3 regions of the Caulobacter sp. GW821-FHT09A05 genome follow, and region 1 is predicted to be linked to each of the others. Evidence: riboswitches for the same ligand, from Rfam matches in the RefSeq annotation. Region 1 holds a riboswitch; each other region holds the start of a gene.
The links. Region 1 has a riboswitch for glycine ahead of AC07NX_RS22740 (TonB-dependent receptor domain-containing protein). Riboswitches for the same ligand answer to the same signal wherever they lie in the genome.
Positions count from the first base shown of each region.

Region 2: another riboswitch for glycine. It lies ahead of AC07NX_RS16230 (TonB-dependent receptor); the one in region 1 lies ahead of AC07NX_RS22740 (TonB-dependent receptor domain-containing protein).
Region 3: another riboswitch for glycine. It lies ahead of gcvT (glycine cleavage system aminomethyltransferase GcvT); the one in region 1 lies ahead of AC07NX_RS22740 (TonB-dependent receptor domain-containing protein).

Region 1 is NZ_JBWKPX010000034.1:27,100-32,491, reverse strand. Features, by position in the region: gene AC07NX_RS22750 (response regulator transcription factor) at 1-334, opposite strand, end outside; gene AC07NX_RS22745 (ABC transporter substrate-binding protein) at 386-1,465, shown strand; glycine riboswitch at 1,732-1,821, shown strand; glycine riboswitch at 1,825-1,917, shown strand; gene AC07NX_RS22740 (TonB-dependent receptor domain-containing protein) at 2,012-4,711, shown strand; gene AC07NX_RS22735 (S9 family peptidase) at 4,796-5,392, shown strand, end outside.
Region 2 is NZ_JBWKPX010000016.1:71,326-76,717, reverse strand. Features, by position in the region: gene purM (phosphoribosylformylglycinamidine cyclo-ligase) at 80-1,105, shown strand; gene purN (phosphoribosylglycinamide formyltransferase) at 1,110-1,685, shown strand; glycine riboswitch at 1,835-1,924, shown strand; gene AC07NX_RS16230 (TonB-dependent receptor) at 2,317-4,707, shown strand; gene AC07NX_RS16225 (dipeptidase) at 4,764-5,392, shown strand, end outside.
Region 3 is NZ_JBWKPX010000012.1:49,774-55,165, reverse strand. Features, by position in the region: gene gcvPA (aminomethyl-transferring glycine dehydrogenase subunit GcvPA) at 1-1,335, opposite strand, end outside; gene gcvH (glycine cleavage system protein GcvH) at 1,459-1,824, opposite strand; gene gcvT (glycine cleavage system aminomethyltransferase GcvT) at 1,848-2,975, opposite strand; glycine riboswitch at 3,127-3,217, opposite strand; gene AC07NX_RS13290 (ORF6N domain-containing protein) at 3,354-4,172, shown strand; gene AC07NX_RS13285 (arginine--tRNA ligase) at 4,177-5,392, opposite strand, start outside.

The DNA.
Region 1 (5,392 bases):
CCACCAGCTCGAACGGGTCGAACGGCTTCAGCACGTAGTCGTCCGCGCCCATGTCCAGGCCCGCGATGCGATCGCGCACCGCGTCACGGGCGGTCAACATGACGATAGGGGTGAGCACGCCCTCGCGCCGCAGTCGGCCCAGGATCTCAAAGCCGTCGATGTCGGGCAGGCCTATATCCAGGACGACGGCGTCGAAGTCGGCCCCGTGAGCCAGGGCCAGGGCCAGGGCGGCCTCACCGGTCTCGGCGCAGACGGGCTCGTGCCCTTCACTCTCCAGCGTCGCGGTCAGCGAGCGACGCAGGGGCGGATCATCCTCGACAACCAGTATCTTCATCGGGGATGTAGGAGCCGGACACACTCAGGGGAGAGCGGCATCCGACGCCGATTGCCACATCAGGTCAAGAGACGGTGCTTCGTCGCCAACCTCTTCGCAAGCCTGGGCGCGGCCGCCCTGGTGCTGACGGGCTGCGCGCCCGGCGCGCCGGGACAGGCGACGCGGGCCTCGGACATCCGGGCGGCCGCCCGCGAGGGCGAGGTCGTGGTCTATATCAACAACGACATCCATCAGCCGTTGGTCGAGGATTTCGAACGCCGCTTTCCGAAGGTGAAGCTTCGGTTCGTCGTGCTGACGTCGCGCGACATGCAGGCCCGGGTGATCGAAGAGGCCACGCGCGGCAAGCCGGTCGCCGACGTGGTCTGGACCTCGGCCATGGACACCCAGGTCAAGCTGATCAACGACGGCTACGCCCAGACCTATAGAAGTCCCGAGGCCAGGAGCCTTCCCGCCTGGGCGCGATGGCGCGACCAGGGCTTCGGCGTGACCAGCGAACCGATCGTCTTCGTCTACAACAAGCGCCTTCTCAAAGGGGACGACGCGCCGCGCAGCCACGCGGCCTTGCTGGCCGCCCTGCGCGCCGATCCCGAACGCTGGCGCGGCAAGGTGGCCTTGTATGACCCCGAGCGCAGCGGCATGGGGTTCTTCTATCTGTCCAGCAACACCCAGTTCTATCCCGACGCCTGGGCGCTTTACGACGCGATGGCCGCGACGGGCGCGCGAACCTATGTGCCCGGCAAGCCGATGCTGGATCGCGTGGCGTCCGGCGAGCACCTGCTGGCCTTCGACATGAACGGGTCCTACGCCGACTGGTACGTGCGCAACCACGGTCCCGACATCGGCTACGTCGTCCCGGAGGACTATCACCTGTCGATCTCCAGGGTCGCCTTCATCACCCGCGTGGCCCGACACCCCGGCGCGGCGCGGGTGTTCCTAGACTATCTGATGTCGGAAGCAGGGCAGCGGCGTCTGCTTGAAGTTCGATTGACGCCGATCCGTCCGGGACTGGGCGCCGTCTCGCCGTCGGGTGGTAGGCCTATCAGAGTGGGGCCGGCTCTGTTGGCCAATTTTGATCAAGGGCGCCGCGCCGAACTTCTGGCTCGCTGGCGGCGAGCGGCCGCCGAGCGCTGATGTTTGGCGTATATTTGGGCATTTTCTGATTAAACTTTGATCTTATCGGAGTGCGGCGGCGCTTCGGCATGCCTTTTGAGGCGCTGCCAGGCGAGCGCCAAGCTGTCACCGACCTGTCATGCGACGCGATGAGCTGGGCATCGGGCGGGCGCACCTATCGCCGTAAGATGGTTTTTAGGAACTACTTGTTCCAATTGCGGACTTTAGGGGAAATTTATACCGACTTTGGGCGCTTTGACGCGATGCGACGAAGCGTTCGTATTGGCCTGGCTCTCGCGGAAGAGATCGGCTCCGTCCCGACGCCGAAGGCGCAACCGCCCCGGAAACGCTCAGGCAACAAGGACCGCAGGGCACGAGGACGCTGGAAAGCAGGACCGCTCCGAAAAGGAAGCGGCCTCGCCGAAGGAGCAAGGGCGCGCATGCGCCTGAATCTCTCAGGCCCAAGGACAGCGGGGGCAGAGGAAACCGCCTGACGAACCCGGGCGCGTCGCATCGTGCGGCGCACGGGACGGGCGTTGTCGACTGCAAACACCGAGGGGATCTCGTTTGACACTTTCACGCCAAACCCGCCGTAACCTGCTGCTGGGCTGCAGCATCGCGCCTGCCGCGCTCGTGCTGCACACCGCAGCCTTCGCCCAGACCGCGCCTGCGGAAGACACCAGCGTCGCCGAGATCATCGTCACCGGCTCGCGCATCGATCGCGCCGGTTTCGAAGCCCCGACCCCGACCGTGCGCGTCACCGCCCAGGACCTGGCCGTCGGCGCCCGTCCGAACGTGGCCGCCGCCCTGAACGACCTGCCGCAGTTCCGCGCCACCACCTCGCCCCAGACCACCGGCACCAACACCGGCGCGGGCAACGCTCCGGTCGACCTGCGCGGCCTGGGCATCAACCGCACCCTGGTGCTGCTGGATGGCCGCCGCTTCTCGGGCGAGAACGACCTGAACATGATCCCCAGCGTCATGCTGAAAGGCGTGGACGTCGTGACCGGCGGCGCCTCGGCCGCCTGGGGCTCGGGCGCCGTCGCCGGTGTCGTCAACCTCTCCATCGACCGCAACTTCACCGGCTTCAAGTTCGGCATCGAGGGCGGCGAATCGTCCTTTGACGACGCCAAACAGATCCGCGTCGAAGGCGCGGCCGGCACGACCTTCGCCGGCGGCCGCGGCCACTTTGTCATCGGCGGCGAATATCTCGACAACGACGGCGTCATTCCGAAGAACAGCCGCCCGAACATCGGCCGTTGGGCCACCATCTCGAACGGCGCGGGCCGCTTCGTCCTGGCCCCCGACGTCGGCTTCTCGAACGCCGCTCCCGGAGGCCTGATCACCTCGGGCGTGCTGCGCGGCCAGACCTTCAATCCGGACGGCACCCTGCGCGCCTTCGACTACGGCACGGTGCAAGGCACGAACTCGATCGGCGGCGAAGGCCCTTCGAACGACGATCTGTCGCCGCTGGTGACGCCGCAGAAGCGCTACGCCACCATGGCCAGCGCGACCTACGACCTGACCGACAAGGTCAAGCTGACCGCCGAACTGCGTCGGTCGCGGATGTGGAACAACTACATCTGGTTCGGCGACCACAACCGCGGCAACCTGACGATCAAGTCGGACAACGCCTTCCTGCCGACGGCCGTGAAGACGGCGCTGGCCGCCGCCGGCCAGACGAGCTTCACGATGGGCCGCTTCAACACCGAGGCCTATCCGACCATCGACTTCGAACGCGTCTCGACCCAAGGCACGATCGCCCTGGACGGCGAGTTCGACGGCGGCTGGCGCTGGAGCGCCTATTACAGCCACGGCGAGCAGGACAACAACATCGACACCCCCGGGTTCTTCCTGACCCAGAACTACGCCAACGCCGTCGACTCGGTGATCAGCCCCACGACCGGCCAGGCGGTCTGCCGCGTCGCCCTGACCAACGCCTCGACCAACTGCGTGCCGATCAACCTGTTCGGCCAGGGCGCGCCCTCGCAGGCGGCGCTGGACTACGTCACCGGCACACCGTCGATGCGTGAAACCAGCAAGCTGGACGTCGGCGGCTTCAGCCTGCGCGGCGAGCCCTTCGAACTGCCGGCCGGCCCGGTCTCGATCGCCGTGGGCGCCGAGGCGCGCAAGGAGTCGGTCGTCCGCACGGTGGGCGCCCTGGACGCCGCCAAGGCGTTCACCTCGTTCAGCTTCTCGGCCATGGCCGGCAGCTTCAGCGTCAAGGAAGCCTTCGCCGAAGTGCTGGTGCCGGTCGTTCGCGACATCCCCGTCTTCAACAAGCTGGAAGTCAACGCGGCCGCGCGCATCTCCGACTACGACACCACCGGCTCGATCTGGTCGTGGAAGCTGGGCGCCACCAACGAGTTCTTCCCGGGCTTCCGTGGTCGCATCACCCAGTCGCGTGACATCCGTTCGGCCAACCTGACCGAGCTCTTCACGACGACCACGACCGGCTACAACACGCTGACCGACCCGACAAACAACTCCAGCGTCTATGTGCTGACCAACGGCGGTGGGAACCCGAACCTGAACCCCGAGACGGCCAAGACCTTCACGACCGGCTTCGTCTATTCGCCGCCGTCGATCGCGGGCCTGAGCATGTCGCTCGACTATTTCAAGATCAACATCGACGACGTGATCACCACGATCGCGGCTCAGGACATCGTCACCCGTTGCGCCAACGGCAATCAGGACCTGTGCTCGCGGGTTACCCGTGACGCAACCGGCGCGATCACCCGGATCGTCTCGACCTACGTCAACCTGGCCAACTACAAGACCGACGGCTTCGACGCCGAGATCTCGTACTCGACCGCGTTCGATCGCCTGATCCCGGGCGCGCCTGGCCGTATCCGCGCCCGCCTGCTGGGCACCTGGGTCAACAGCCTGACCACCAACGACGGCGTCAGCAAGATCGAGTACGTCAAGTCGCAGGGCTATTCGTTCGGTCTGGGCACGCCCAAGACCCGCGCGAACGCGTCGATCGACTGGGCCGGCGAGGTGTTCAGCGCCAACCTGCGCGCCCGCTACATCTCGGCGGGTAACTACAACAACACCGTCGATCTGGTGAACAACCACATCAAGGCCTACACCTATTTCGACCTGGGCCTTGCGGCGAAACTGCCTGAGATCCGCGGCAACGCGATCGAACTGTACGCAAACGCCACCAACCTGTTCGACAAGAAGCCTCCGGTCAGCTCGCTGTACTCGCCGTACTACGACGTGATCGGCCGCTATGTGACCGTCGGCGCGCGGATGCGTTTCTAAGCCCGCCCGACATCGCGCCGCCGGCTGCGTTCCCCCGCGCTCCCTCCGCCGGCGGCGCTCCTTCCTTCGCAAGGCGTTCCGAACATGATCTCTCGTCCTTCCCTGGCGCTGGTCCTGCTGGCCAGCGTCGTCGCGACCCCGCTCGCGGCCCAGACCGTCGCGCCGCCCGCCGCCATCGTCATCGACGGCGCGCCGGCCATCCCCCAGGAACTGGTCGCGGCCACCGCGCCCTACCTGCAGGCCCGCCACGCCAACTTCCTGGGCTGGAATGCGGCCGACCGCTCGATGCTGATCAAGACCCGCTTCGGCGGCTCCGATCAGGTCCACGTCGTGGCCAAGCCCGATGGCGACCGCCGCCAGATCAGCTTCGAGAACGAGCCGATCCTGGCCGCGGCGCTGTCGCCAAAGGGGGACACGCTGGTCGTCCAGAAGGACAAGGGCGGCGATGAGTTCTACCAGCTCTACGCCCTGGAGGCCGGCCGCCCGCGGCTGATCACCGACGGCAAGAGCCGCAACTGGTTCGGCGCCTGGTCGCGCGACGGCAAGCGGGTCGGCTATGCTTCGTCGCGTCGCAACGGCGCGGACATGGACCTCTATGTCGTCGATCCGAAGGACCCCAAGACCGACCGCCTGGTCGCCCAGGTCAGCGGCGGCGGCTGGAACATCGCCGACTTCTCGGCC
Region 2 (5,392 bases), on a different contig from region 1:
GCAAGCACAAGCTTGGGGGGAGCGGCAAGTTTCCTTTCAAAAACGGCCCATTGGGCCGTCTTCGAGCCAGAGCAAGCGCATGAGCGACCCCCAGAACGGCCTCACCTACGCCCAGGCCGGCGTCGATATCGATGCGGGCAACGCCCTGGTCGAGGCGATCAAGCCCCTGGCCAAGGCCACACGGCGTCCCGGCGCCGAGGCGGGCCTGGGCGGCTTCGGGGCCCTGTTCGACCTGAAGGCGGCCGGCTACGACGACCCGCTGCTGGTCTCCACCACCGACGGCGTCGGCACCAAGCTGCGCATCGCCATCGACACCGGCATGCACGCCACGGTCGGGATCGACCTGGTGGCCATGTGCGTCAACGACCTGCTGGCCCAGGGTGCCGAGCCGCTGCTGTTCCTCGACTATTTCGCCACCGGCAAGCTCGACGTCGCCACCGCCACCAGCGTGGTGGCCGGCATCGCCGACGGTTGCAAGCTGGCCGGCGCGGCCCTGGTGGGCGGCGAGACCGCCGAGATGCCCGGCATGTACGGCGACGGCGAGTACGACCTGGCCGGCTTCTCGGTCGGGGCGGTCGAGCGCGACGGCGTGCTGCCCAAGCTGGACAGGCAGCGGGCCGGCGACATCATCATCGGCGTCGGCTCGTCGGGCCCGCACTCCAACGGCTACAGCCTGGTGCGCCGCGTGGTCGAGCGCTCGGGCCTGGCCTGGGACGCCCCGGCGCCCTTCGCGGAAGGCAAGACCTTGGCGCAGGCCCTGATGGCCCCGACCCGCATCTATGTGAAGTCGATCCTGCCCCTGCTGCAGTCGGGCCGGGTCAAGGGCGGCGCCCACATCACCGGCGGCGGCCTGATCGAGAACCCGCCGCGTTGCATCGCCGAGGGCCTCAAGGCCGAGTTCGACTGGAACGCCTGGCCCCTGCCCCCGGTCTTCGACTGGCTGCAGCGCGAGGGCGGCATCAGCGACCACGAGCTGCGCCGCACGTTCAACTGCGGCGTCGGCTTCATCCTGGTGGTCGCCGCCAGCGACGCCGAGCCTGTGCTGGCGGCCCTGCTGAACGCCGACGAGGACGCGTTCATCTGCGGGCAGCTGGTCCAGGCCTAGAGGCATGAAGACCAAGGTCGCCGTCCTGATCTCCGGCCGGGGCTCCAACATGGAGGCCCTGGTCCGGGCCGCCCAGGACCCCGCCTGCCCGTTCGAGATCGCCCTGGTGCTGTCGAACAGGCCCGAGGCCGGCGGCTTGGCCGCCGCCGCTGCCGCGGGCGTCGAGACCCTGGCCGTCGACCAGAAGCCCTACGGCAAGGATCGCGAGGCCCATGAGCGGGCCATCGACGCGGCCCTGCGCGCGCGCGGGATCCAGGTCGTGGCCCTGGCCGGCTACATGCGCATCCTGACCCCGTACCTGGTGAACGCCTGGGAAGGCCGGATGCTGAACATCCATCCGTCGCTGCTGCCGGCCTATCCGGGTTTGGACACCCACGGCCGCGCCCTGGGGGCCGGCGAGGTCGAGGCCGGCTGCACCGTCCACCTGGTCACCGCCGGCGTCGACGAAGGCCCGATCCTGGGCCAGGCCCGCGTACCGATCCTGCCCGGCGACACCGAGCCCATGCTCAGCGACCGCGTGCTGGAGCAGGAGCACAGGCTCTATCCGGCGACCCTGGCGGCGTTCGTGCGCGGCCTCTGAGCGCCCCGACTTGCACGAGGGCGAACTTCCGCTCGACAGGACGCCGCGAAAAGCGGCGCGGGTTGCGTTTCAAAACGGCGCCCGGCGTCTTGCCCAGCGCGCTGGCGTCGCCCTGAATTGACGCCGCCTCGGTTACGGAACCTTCTGTAGGCGCTCTCGCGGGAGAGATCGGGCCCCGGCCCGGCGCTGAAGGCGAAACCGCCCCGGAAACGCTCAAGCAGAAGGACCGCGACGGCCTCGGAACGCTGGAAAGCAGGGCGCGTCTGCGTGCGCCCTCGCCGAAGGAGCAAGGCGATCCCCGCCGGGACGGCGGCGTCGCTGAATCTCTCAGGCGCCAAGGACAGCGGGGGTGCGGAAGACGGGCCATGACGGTCCGTCGCGACACCTCCTGGCTGCCGATGACCTGACTCCCAGTTCTGACCCGATTTCAAAAACCCGACCGACCTCGACACGATAACCTGTGCGGTTTTCGTGAGATACTCATTTGCGGATACAATAAGAATCATTTCTATTGTTCATAATTTATACATGAGTGCGCGACGCTTGGACCTGATTTTATATTATCGCCGCGAGCAGCTTTTCTGAATTTACCGAGATAGACAGACCGTCGAGCTTAGCCCCCGTCAAAAGATTGGGGATAGTCATGACGAACACGCGCCTTTCGCCGGCCTCGCGCCACTTCCGGGCCCTGCTGCTGGCCGCTTCGGTCCTGGGCGGCGCGACGCCGGCCCTGGCCCAGGAGGCCGACAAGGCCTCGACCGTCGACGAACTGGTCGTCACCGGGGCCCGGGTGTCCGAGGCCAGCGTCGCCATCGGCACCGACCACGCCACCGCCACGGTGTCGATAACCCGCGAGGCCCTGCTGTCGGCCCCGGCCGGCGTCACCGGCCTGAAGATGCTGGAGTCCCTGCCCGGCTTCAACGTCCAGGCCAACGACGCCCTGGGCATGTACGAGTTCGGCAATTCGGTCTCGGTGCGGGCCTTCAACTTCCAGCAGATCGGCTTCCTGCTGGACAACATCCCGATGGGCCGCAGCGACCAGTTCGGCGGCAGCCCGATCTACCGCTATGTCGACAACGAGAACCTTTCGCGCGTCACCGCCTCGGCCGGGGCCGGCGACGTCAGCCTGCCCAGCTACGCCTCGCTGGGACCGATCGTCGACTACTTCACCCAGAAGCCGTCCGAGGACGCCGGCGGCTCGGCCAGCCTGACCCTGGGCAGCGACAGCCTGCGCCGCACCTTCCTGCGCCTGGAGACCGGCGAGCACGCCGGTTGGTCGGCCTACGCCAGCGCCTCGATCATCAAGGGCGACCTGTGGCGCGGCCCCGGCACGATCGACCGCAAGCACTACGAGGGCAAGATCAACTACGCCCTGCCAAACGGCGGGAACATCAGCTTCCAGACCGTGCACAACGACTATTTCGACTACGACAGCCCGTCGATCACCAAGGCCCAGTACGCCGGGACCGCGGGCGACGTGTTCGGCCGCAAGGGGCGCGGCTTCGCCTACCTGGGCCACGTGCCGCTCTCGACGCCGTTCGGCACGGCGGCCACCGACTCCAGCCTGCCGCAGACCACGGCCGGCGTGCCCTATTCCAACAGCAACTACGCCCAGTACTACAAGTTCGCGGTCAACAGCCGGCAGGACCACCTGTACGGCCTGACCCTGAACACCCCGATCACCGACGCCATCGACGTCACCGCCACCGGCTATTACGAGGACAAGGAAGGCTACGGCGTCTCGCCCGAGGCCTACGCCACCTCGCTGAGCAGCTACAACGCCGAGCGGCTGATCGTGCCGGGCCTGACCGCGCCCAGGGGCCTGCAATACGGCCTGTCGGGCATCGACGGCACCCGCAAGGGCGTCACGAGCAAGATCGCCTGGCGCGCGGGCTTCAACAAGCTCGAGGCGGGCCTATGGCTCGAGGACGACGACTATCACCGCACCCAGGCGCGCTACAACGTGCAGGACGGCAACCCCGACGGCGCGCCGCTGTTCAACGAGCCCGTCCACCGGCAGCGCAACTACGTCTCGACCCGCCAGACCACGCAGTTCTTCCTGAAGGACACCCTGAGCCTGGTCGACGACAAGCTGAAGGTCGAGCTGGGCTTCAAGGCCACCGACATCGACTACAAGATCAGCGGCTATCGCAATCCGGCCGACTACATCAACAGCCGCCAGCCGACCCTGAAGGCCAACTGGAAGGACGATTTCCTGCCGCAGGTCGGCGTGGTCTACAACCTCAACAGCCGCGACCAGATCTTCTCGTCCTATTCGGAGAACATGGCCCTGCCCCGCGGCGCCGACGACGTGTTCTCGGCCGCCAGCCCGGCGGTGACCGGCCCCAAGCCCGAGACCTCGACCAACCTGGAACTGGGCTACCGCGCCAACCGGCCGACCTTCAACGCCTCGGTGGTGGTCTACAAGACGCAGTTCAAGAACCGCCTGCAGGCCTTCGCGGCCCTGGTGCCGGGCGGCGGCGGCACGACCGAGACCTTCTACCAGAACGTCGGGGCGGTGAAGGCGTCGGGCGCCGAGTTCAGCGGCCAGTGGAAGCCGGACCTGCTGGGCGGCAAGATCTATTTCAACGCCAACGCCTCGTACAACAAGTCGGAATTCCAGGACGACATCGCCAACTTCACCCTGACGCCGACGCCGGCGGCGCTCAAGATCGCCGGCAACGCGGTGCCCGACTTCCCCAAATGGCTGTTCCAGGGCGGGGTGACGGTGGAGCCGACCGACGGGGTGGTGTTCAACGTCTCGGCCCGCCACATCGACGACCGCTACACCAACTTCACCAACAGCGAGACCACCAAGGGCTATACGATCGTCAACGCCTATCTCGACCTGGGCGATGGCTTCGGGGCCGGGCCGTTCGAACAGGTCAAGGCGCGGGTCAATGTCGATAACATCTTCGACAAGAAGTACCTGGGCACGATCAACACCACGGTGAGCACCCCGGCCAGCTTCCGCCCCGGTTCGCACCGGACGATCCAGTTCACCCTCTCCGCCGACTTCTAGGCCCACGTTCCGGCCGGTCTTTCGCGAGACCGGCCGGACAGCGTTCGAGTGCTTCCATGACCCGCTCCCTGTTCCTGACGACTGCCGTCGCGGCCCTACTCCTGGCCGCCGCTCCCTCCCACGCCGCCGAAACCGCCGCCTCGGCCCGCAAGATCCACGAGAGCCTGCTGACCCTCGACACCCACCTGGACACCCCGGCCAATTTCGGCAGGCCGGGCTGGGACATCCTCGACCGCCACGACGCGGCCAAGGACGGTTCGCAGATCGACTATCCGCGCATGGTCGAGGGCGGGCTGGATGGCGGCTTTTTCGCCATCTACACGCCCCAGGGCCCGCGCACGCCCGAGGCTACCCGCGCCGCCCGTGACGCGGCCCTGATCCGCGGCGTCGAGATCCGCGAGATGGTGGCCAAGCACGGCGACAAGTTCGCCCTGGCGCTGAAGGCCGACGACGCCGCGGCCATCGCCGCCCAGGGCAAGCGCGTGGTGTTCGTCAGCATCGAGAACAGCTATCCGATCGACGGCGACGTCAGCCTGCTGTCGACCTTCTACGCGCTGGGCGTTCGCATCAGCGGCCTGGCCCACTTCAAGAACAACGACATGGCCGACAGCTCGACCGACAAGTCCGAGTGGCATGGTCTGTCGCCCCAGGGGAAACAGTTCGTCGCCGAGGCCAACCGGCTGGG
Region 3 (5,392 bases), on a different contig from region 1:
CACCTTGGTCAGGGCCTTGGAGAAGAAGGTGATGTCGCTGTCCGGCGTCGTCTCGGTGGCGGCCACCAGCAGGACGTCGTCGAGGCCGGCGGTCGGGTCGAGGCGCGAGAACGGCACGCCGGCGATGACGCCGTTGGCGGCCAGGGTCTCGACCAGTTCGGCGGCGTTGGCCGGGACCTTGATCGCGAACTCGTTGAAGAAGCGCGGGGTCAGCACCTCGACGCCCGGCACGGCGGCCAGGGCGTCGCGCAGCTTCACGGCCTTCTGGTGGTTGACCAGGGCCAGCCGCCGCAGGCCCTTCTCGCCCAGCAGGCTCATGTGGATGCTGAACGCCAGGGCGCACAGGCCGCTGTTGGTGCAGATGTTCGAGGTCGCCTTGTCGCGGCGGATGTGCTGCTCGCGGGTCGACAGGGTCAGGACGAAGCCGCGGCGGCCGTCGGCGTCGACGGTCTCGCCGCACAGCCGGCCCGGGGCCTGGCGGACGTATTTTTCCTTGCAGGCGAACAGGCCGACATAGGGGCCGCCGAAGTTCAGGCCGTTGCCGATCGACTGGCCCTCGGCCACCACGATGTCGGCGCCCATCTCGCCGGGCGACTTGAGCAGGCCATACGAGACGGCCTCGGTGGTGACCACGATCAGCAGGGCCCCGGCCGCCTGGGCGGCGGCGGCGATCTTGCTGACGTCGGTGGCCGTGCCGAACACGTTGGGAGTCTGGACGACGACGCAGGCGGTGTCGGCGTCGATGGCGGCGATCACCGCGTCCTCGGCGTCGATGGCCGGCGCCAGGCGATCGGTGGCCACGCCGGCCGCATGGGCCAGGGTCTCCACCGTGCCGACATAGTGCGGATGCACGCCGCCCGACAGCACCGCCTTGTTCCGGCGGGTGATCCGCGCGGCCATCATCACCGCCTCGGCGGCGGCGGTGGAGCCGTCATAGAGCGAGGCGTTGGCCACCTCCATGCCGGTCAGGGCCGCGACCTGCGTCTGGAACTCGAACAGCACCTGCAGCGTGCCCTGGGCGATCTCGGGCTGGTAGGGCGTGTAGCTGGTCAGGAACTCCGACCGCTGGATGATGTGGTCGACGCTGGCGGGCACATGGTGGCGATAGGCCCCAGCCCCCACGAAGAACGGACCTTCCGAGGCCGAACGGTTGCGGCGCGACAGGCCCAGCATCTCGCGCTCGACCTCCAGCTCGCCGGCGTGGAACGGCAGGTCGACCGGACCGGCGCGACGGGCGACGGCGGGCACGTCGACGAACAGCTCGTCGATCGACTCCGCGCCGATGACGCCGAGCATGTCGGCGCGATCTTCGGGGGTAAGGGGGAGGTAGCGCATGAGATCACCTGGGGCTGTCATCCCGGCCGTAGCGGAGCGAAGAGCCGGGACCGCCGGAAGCGCGTGCGCTCTGGGTCGGTCCCGGATCGGCGCGCTGCGCGCTTGTCCGGGATGACAAGGAAATTAGAGGGTCGAGAGGAACGCTTCGTACGCGTCGCGATCCATCAGGACGTCGAGCTCGGCCGGATTGCTCAGCTTGATCCTGGCGAACCAGCCGCCGGTTTCCGGCAGGGCGTTGACGGTCTCGGGGCTGTCGGAAAGCTCGCCATTGGCCTCGACCACCTCGCCCGACACCGGGGCGTAGACGTCCGACGCGGCCTTGACGCTCTCGACCACGGCCAGGGCCTCGCCCTGCTTGACGGTCTTGCCGACGTCAGGCGTCTCGACGAACACCACGTCGCCCAGCTGCTCGGCGGCGTAGGCGGTGATGCCGACCGTGGCGATGTCGCCGGCGACTTCGACCCACTCGTGGTCCTTGGTGAACTTCATGGTCTGGCCCTTTGGTCTGAGTGCTAGATCTTGCGCACGTAGCGGGTGGGAACGAACGGCGAGGTCACGACCTCGGCCCTCTGCGGCTTGCCGCGGACGATGACGTTCAGGGTCGAACCGACCACCGCCAGGGCGGGCGGAACGAAGCCGATGGCGATGGCGCCGCCGAAACTGGGACCAAAGCCGCCGCTGGTGACCCTGCCGACGACGTTTCCAGCCGCGTCGGCGATCTCCGCGCCTTCGCGGGCCGGCGCGCCTTCCAGCACCTTCAGATTGACGCGCACGCGCGCGAGGTCGCCGGCCAGTTCCTTGAGGATCCGTTCGGCGCCTGGGAAGTCGCCGGCCTCGCGGCGGCTCTTGCCGACGGCGAACGGCATGCCGGCCTCGATCGGCGAGACGGTCTCGTCCATGTCATGGCCGTACAGCGGCAGGCCGGCCTCCAGCCGCAGGCTGTCGCGGGCGCCCAGGCCGATGGCCTTCACGCGCTCGTCTTCCAGCAGGGTGTTCCAGATGCGGGCGGCTTCGGCGGCCGGCACGGAAATCTCGTAGCCGTCCTCGCCGGTATAGCCCGAGCGGGAAATGATGGCGTCGGTCCCGAAGGCGGTCACGGCGGCGGTGTCCATGAACACCATGGTCGCCGCTTGCGGGACGTGGGCGGCCATGACGGCGGCGGCCTCGGGGCCTTGCAGGGCCAGCAGGGCGCGGTCTTCCAGGCGCTCGACGGTCGCCTCGCCCTCCAGGGCCTCGGCGATGATCCTGTAGTCGTTGTCCTTGCAGGCCCCGTTGACGACGATGAACAGGCCGTCATCGTCGGGACGGGCGGTCATCAGGTCGTCGATCACCCCGCCCTGGTCGTTCAGCAGCACCGCGTAGCGCTGCTTGCCGGGCTTGAGGCCCTGGTAATCGGCCGAGACCAGCTTCTCGAAGCTCTTGGCGGGGTTCTCACCGCGCAGCCGGGCCTGGCCCATGTGCGAGACGTCGAACAGGCCCGCGTGCTCGCGGGTCCACAGGTGCTCCTTCAGCACCCCGTCCTTGTACTGCACCGGCATGGAATAGCCCGCGAACGGGACCATCCGCGCGCCGGCCGCGACGTGCGCGTCGTACAGCGGGGTCTTCTTGAGGTCTTGCTCGGACACGCTTTGGCTGGACAATGGGGGCTCCAATCGGGGTCGGCGACGCCGCCCGGCTTTCGCCAGGTGGTCTCGCCCCCGCTGTCCCTTTGACCTGAGAGATTCCGGCCTTGTGAAGAGGCCTTGCTCCTTCGGCGGGCAGTGCTTTCACACTGCCTCTTTCCAGCGTTCCTAAACCCGCGCGGTCCTTTTGCCTGAGCGTTTCCGGGGCGGTTGCGCCTTCGGCCTCGGGACAGAATCCCGACGTCTCCCGCGAGGGTCGTGGCGTGTTTGGGCGACGGGGCGACGGGAGTCAACTGGGGAGGCGGAAGGGCTTTGCGATGGATACACTTACAAATTGCAATCCACCACGCGCGTCGCCAAACTTGAGGTCACAATTTGCAACCTCAAAAATCGGGCATGACCAGCGAACGCGCGCCAACCACCAGCTTTGAAGTCGATCAGGCGCCTCCGGTCTTGGAGGTCCGTGGGCTTTCGGTCATCTTGGACGCTGATCTTGCTAGACTTTTCAACGTCGAAACGAGACGCCTAAACCAACAGGTCCGTCGCAACACAACCAAGTTCGACGGCTTCGCCTTCCAGCCGACATCGGCCGAAGTCGCCAACTTGAGATCACAGATTGTGATGTCAAGTTCGCCGCACGGCGGCTCTCGTCATCGCCCCTACGTCTTCACCGAGCACGGTGTCGTTATGGCTGCGACGGTTTTACAGTCCGAGCAGGCCATCGCCGCCTCGCGTTTCATCATCAAGGTATTCGTCGAGGCTCGCCGCAAATCGCTGGTCTCCGACGGCGCCAACCTGCCGTCGCTGATCGACGCGCGCGGGCTGCTGCCGCTGGAGCGCGAAGCCCGCACCGGCCTGATGAGCAAGCTCAACGACGCCCTGGGCCGGGTGCTCGACGCCATCGCCGATCCGGAGACCCAGACCACCGTCCGCGACGAGGCTCACGCCATCGCCGCCGAGGGCCTGCGCAGCATCAAGGACTATCTGAAGCGGGCCGGCGTCCAGAACGAGAAAACCCTGGCCGAGGTCCGAAAGCTGCTGGCCGAAGCCGACGCCCTGGAGGCCGAGACCGCCCAGAAGCGCACCGAGAACCAGCACCGCCAGCTGGCCCTGCTGGCCAAGCAGCTGCGCCTGGTGCTGGTGGCCCAACAGTATCTGGAAACCGGTGGGGTCGAGGGCCTGCTGGCGACGCTCAAGGACCTTGAGCGCCCCTAGCGGCCTACATCCGTTCCGGCGCTTCAATGCCCAGCAGGTTCAGCGCCAGTTCCAGCTGCTTCAGCGTCGTCTCGGCCAGGGCGAGGCGCGAGGCCCGGACCGCTGGCTCGTCGGCGGTCAGGATCGGACAGGCGGCATAGAACCTCGAGAAGGTCTGGGCCAGCTTGTAGGCGTGCTCGGCGACGAAGTTGGGGGCCTTCTTGTCGTAGGCCTCCGACAGGGCGCCCTCGAACGCGTCCAGCAGCAGGGTCAGGTCGCGCTCGGCCGGCTCGCCGACGACGATCGGGCCCGAGGCGACCTTCTGCTCGGCCGCCTTGCGCAGGATGCTCTTGATGCGCACCGACTGGTACAGAAGGTACGGTCCGGTCTTGCCCTCGAAGCTGGTGAAGCGGTCGAGATCGAAGACGTAGGACGTGCCGCGGAAGTTCTGCAGGTCGGCGAACTTCAGGGCCGCGACGCCGACCTTGTGGGCGATGTCCTCGAAGGCCTCGTCGGAGAGCTCGGCGCCGAGGCCGGCTTCGCGCAGGCGCTCGCGGGCCTTTTCACGGGCCATTTCGATCAGGTCGTGCAGCTTCAGCACGCCGCCGGCGCGGGTCTTGAACGGCTTGCCGTCGGCGCCGTTCATGGTGCCGAAGCCGATATGCTCCAGCCCGCCCGGTTCAGCGTAGCCGGCCAGGTACGAGGCGCGGAACACCTGCTCGAAGTGATCGGCCTGGCGCTGATCGACGGCGTAGAGGACCAGGTGCGGGTCGAACGACCGGCGGCGGTCCAGGACCGTGGCTAGGTCGGTCGTGCCGTACATGGCCGAGCCTTCCGACGACACGACCAGCAGCGGGTCGGGGCTCTCGACCTCGACCACCGAACCGTCGGGCAGCTTCTTCTTCTTGGTCTCGCCGGGACGCGCGACACGAACGATCCGGGCGCCCTGGTCGTCGACCAGCAGGCCCTTGTCCTCCAGCTCGCGGACCATCGGGGCGATCAGGTCCTGCACGTCGCTCTCGCCCTTCCAGAGGTCGAAATCGACGCCCAGGGCGTGGAACTCGCGCTCCAGGGCCACGCGGCTGATGTTGACGAAGTGACGCCACAGCAGGCGGTAGCCGAAGCGACCGTTCTGCAGCTCGGCGGTGGCCTTGCGGGCCCGCTCCTTGAACTCGGGATCCTCCTTCTGGCGCGCCGAGGCGGCCGGGTAGAGGCGGTCCAGGTCCTCGAGGCTGACGCGC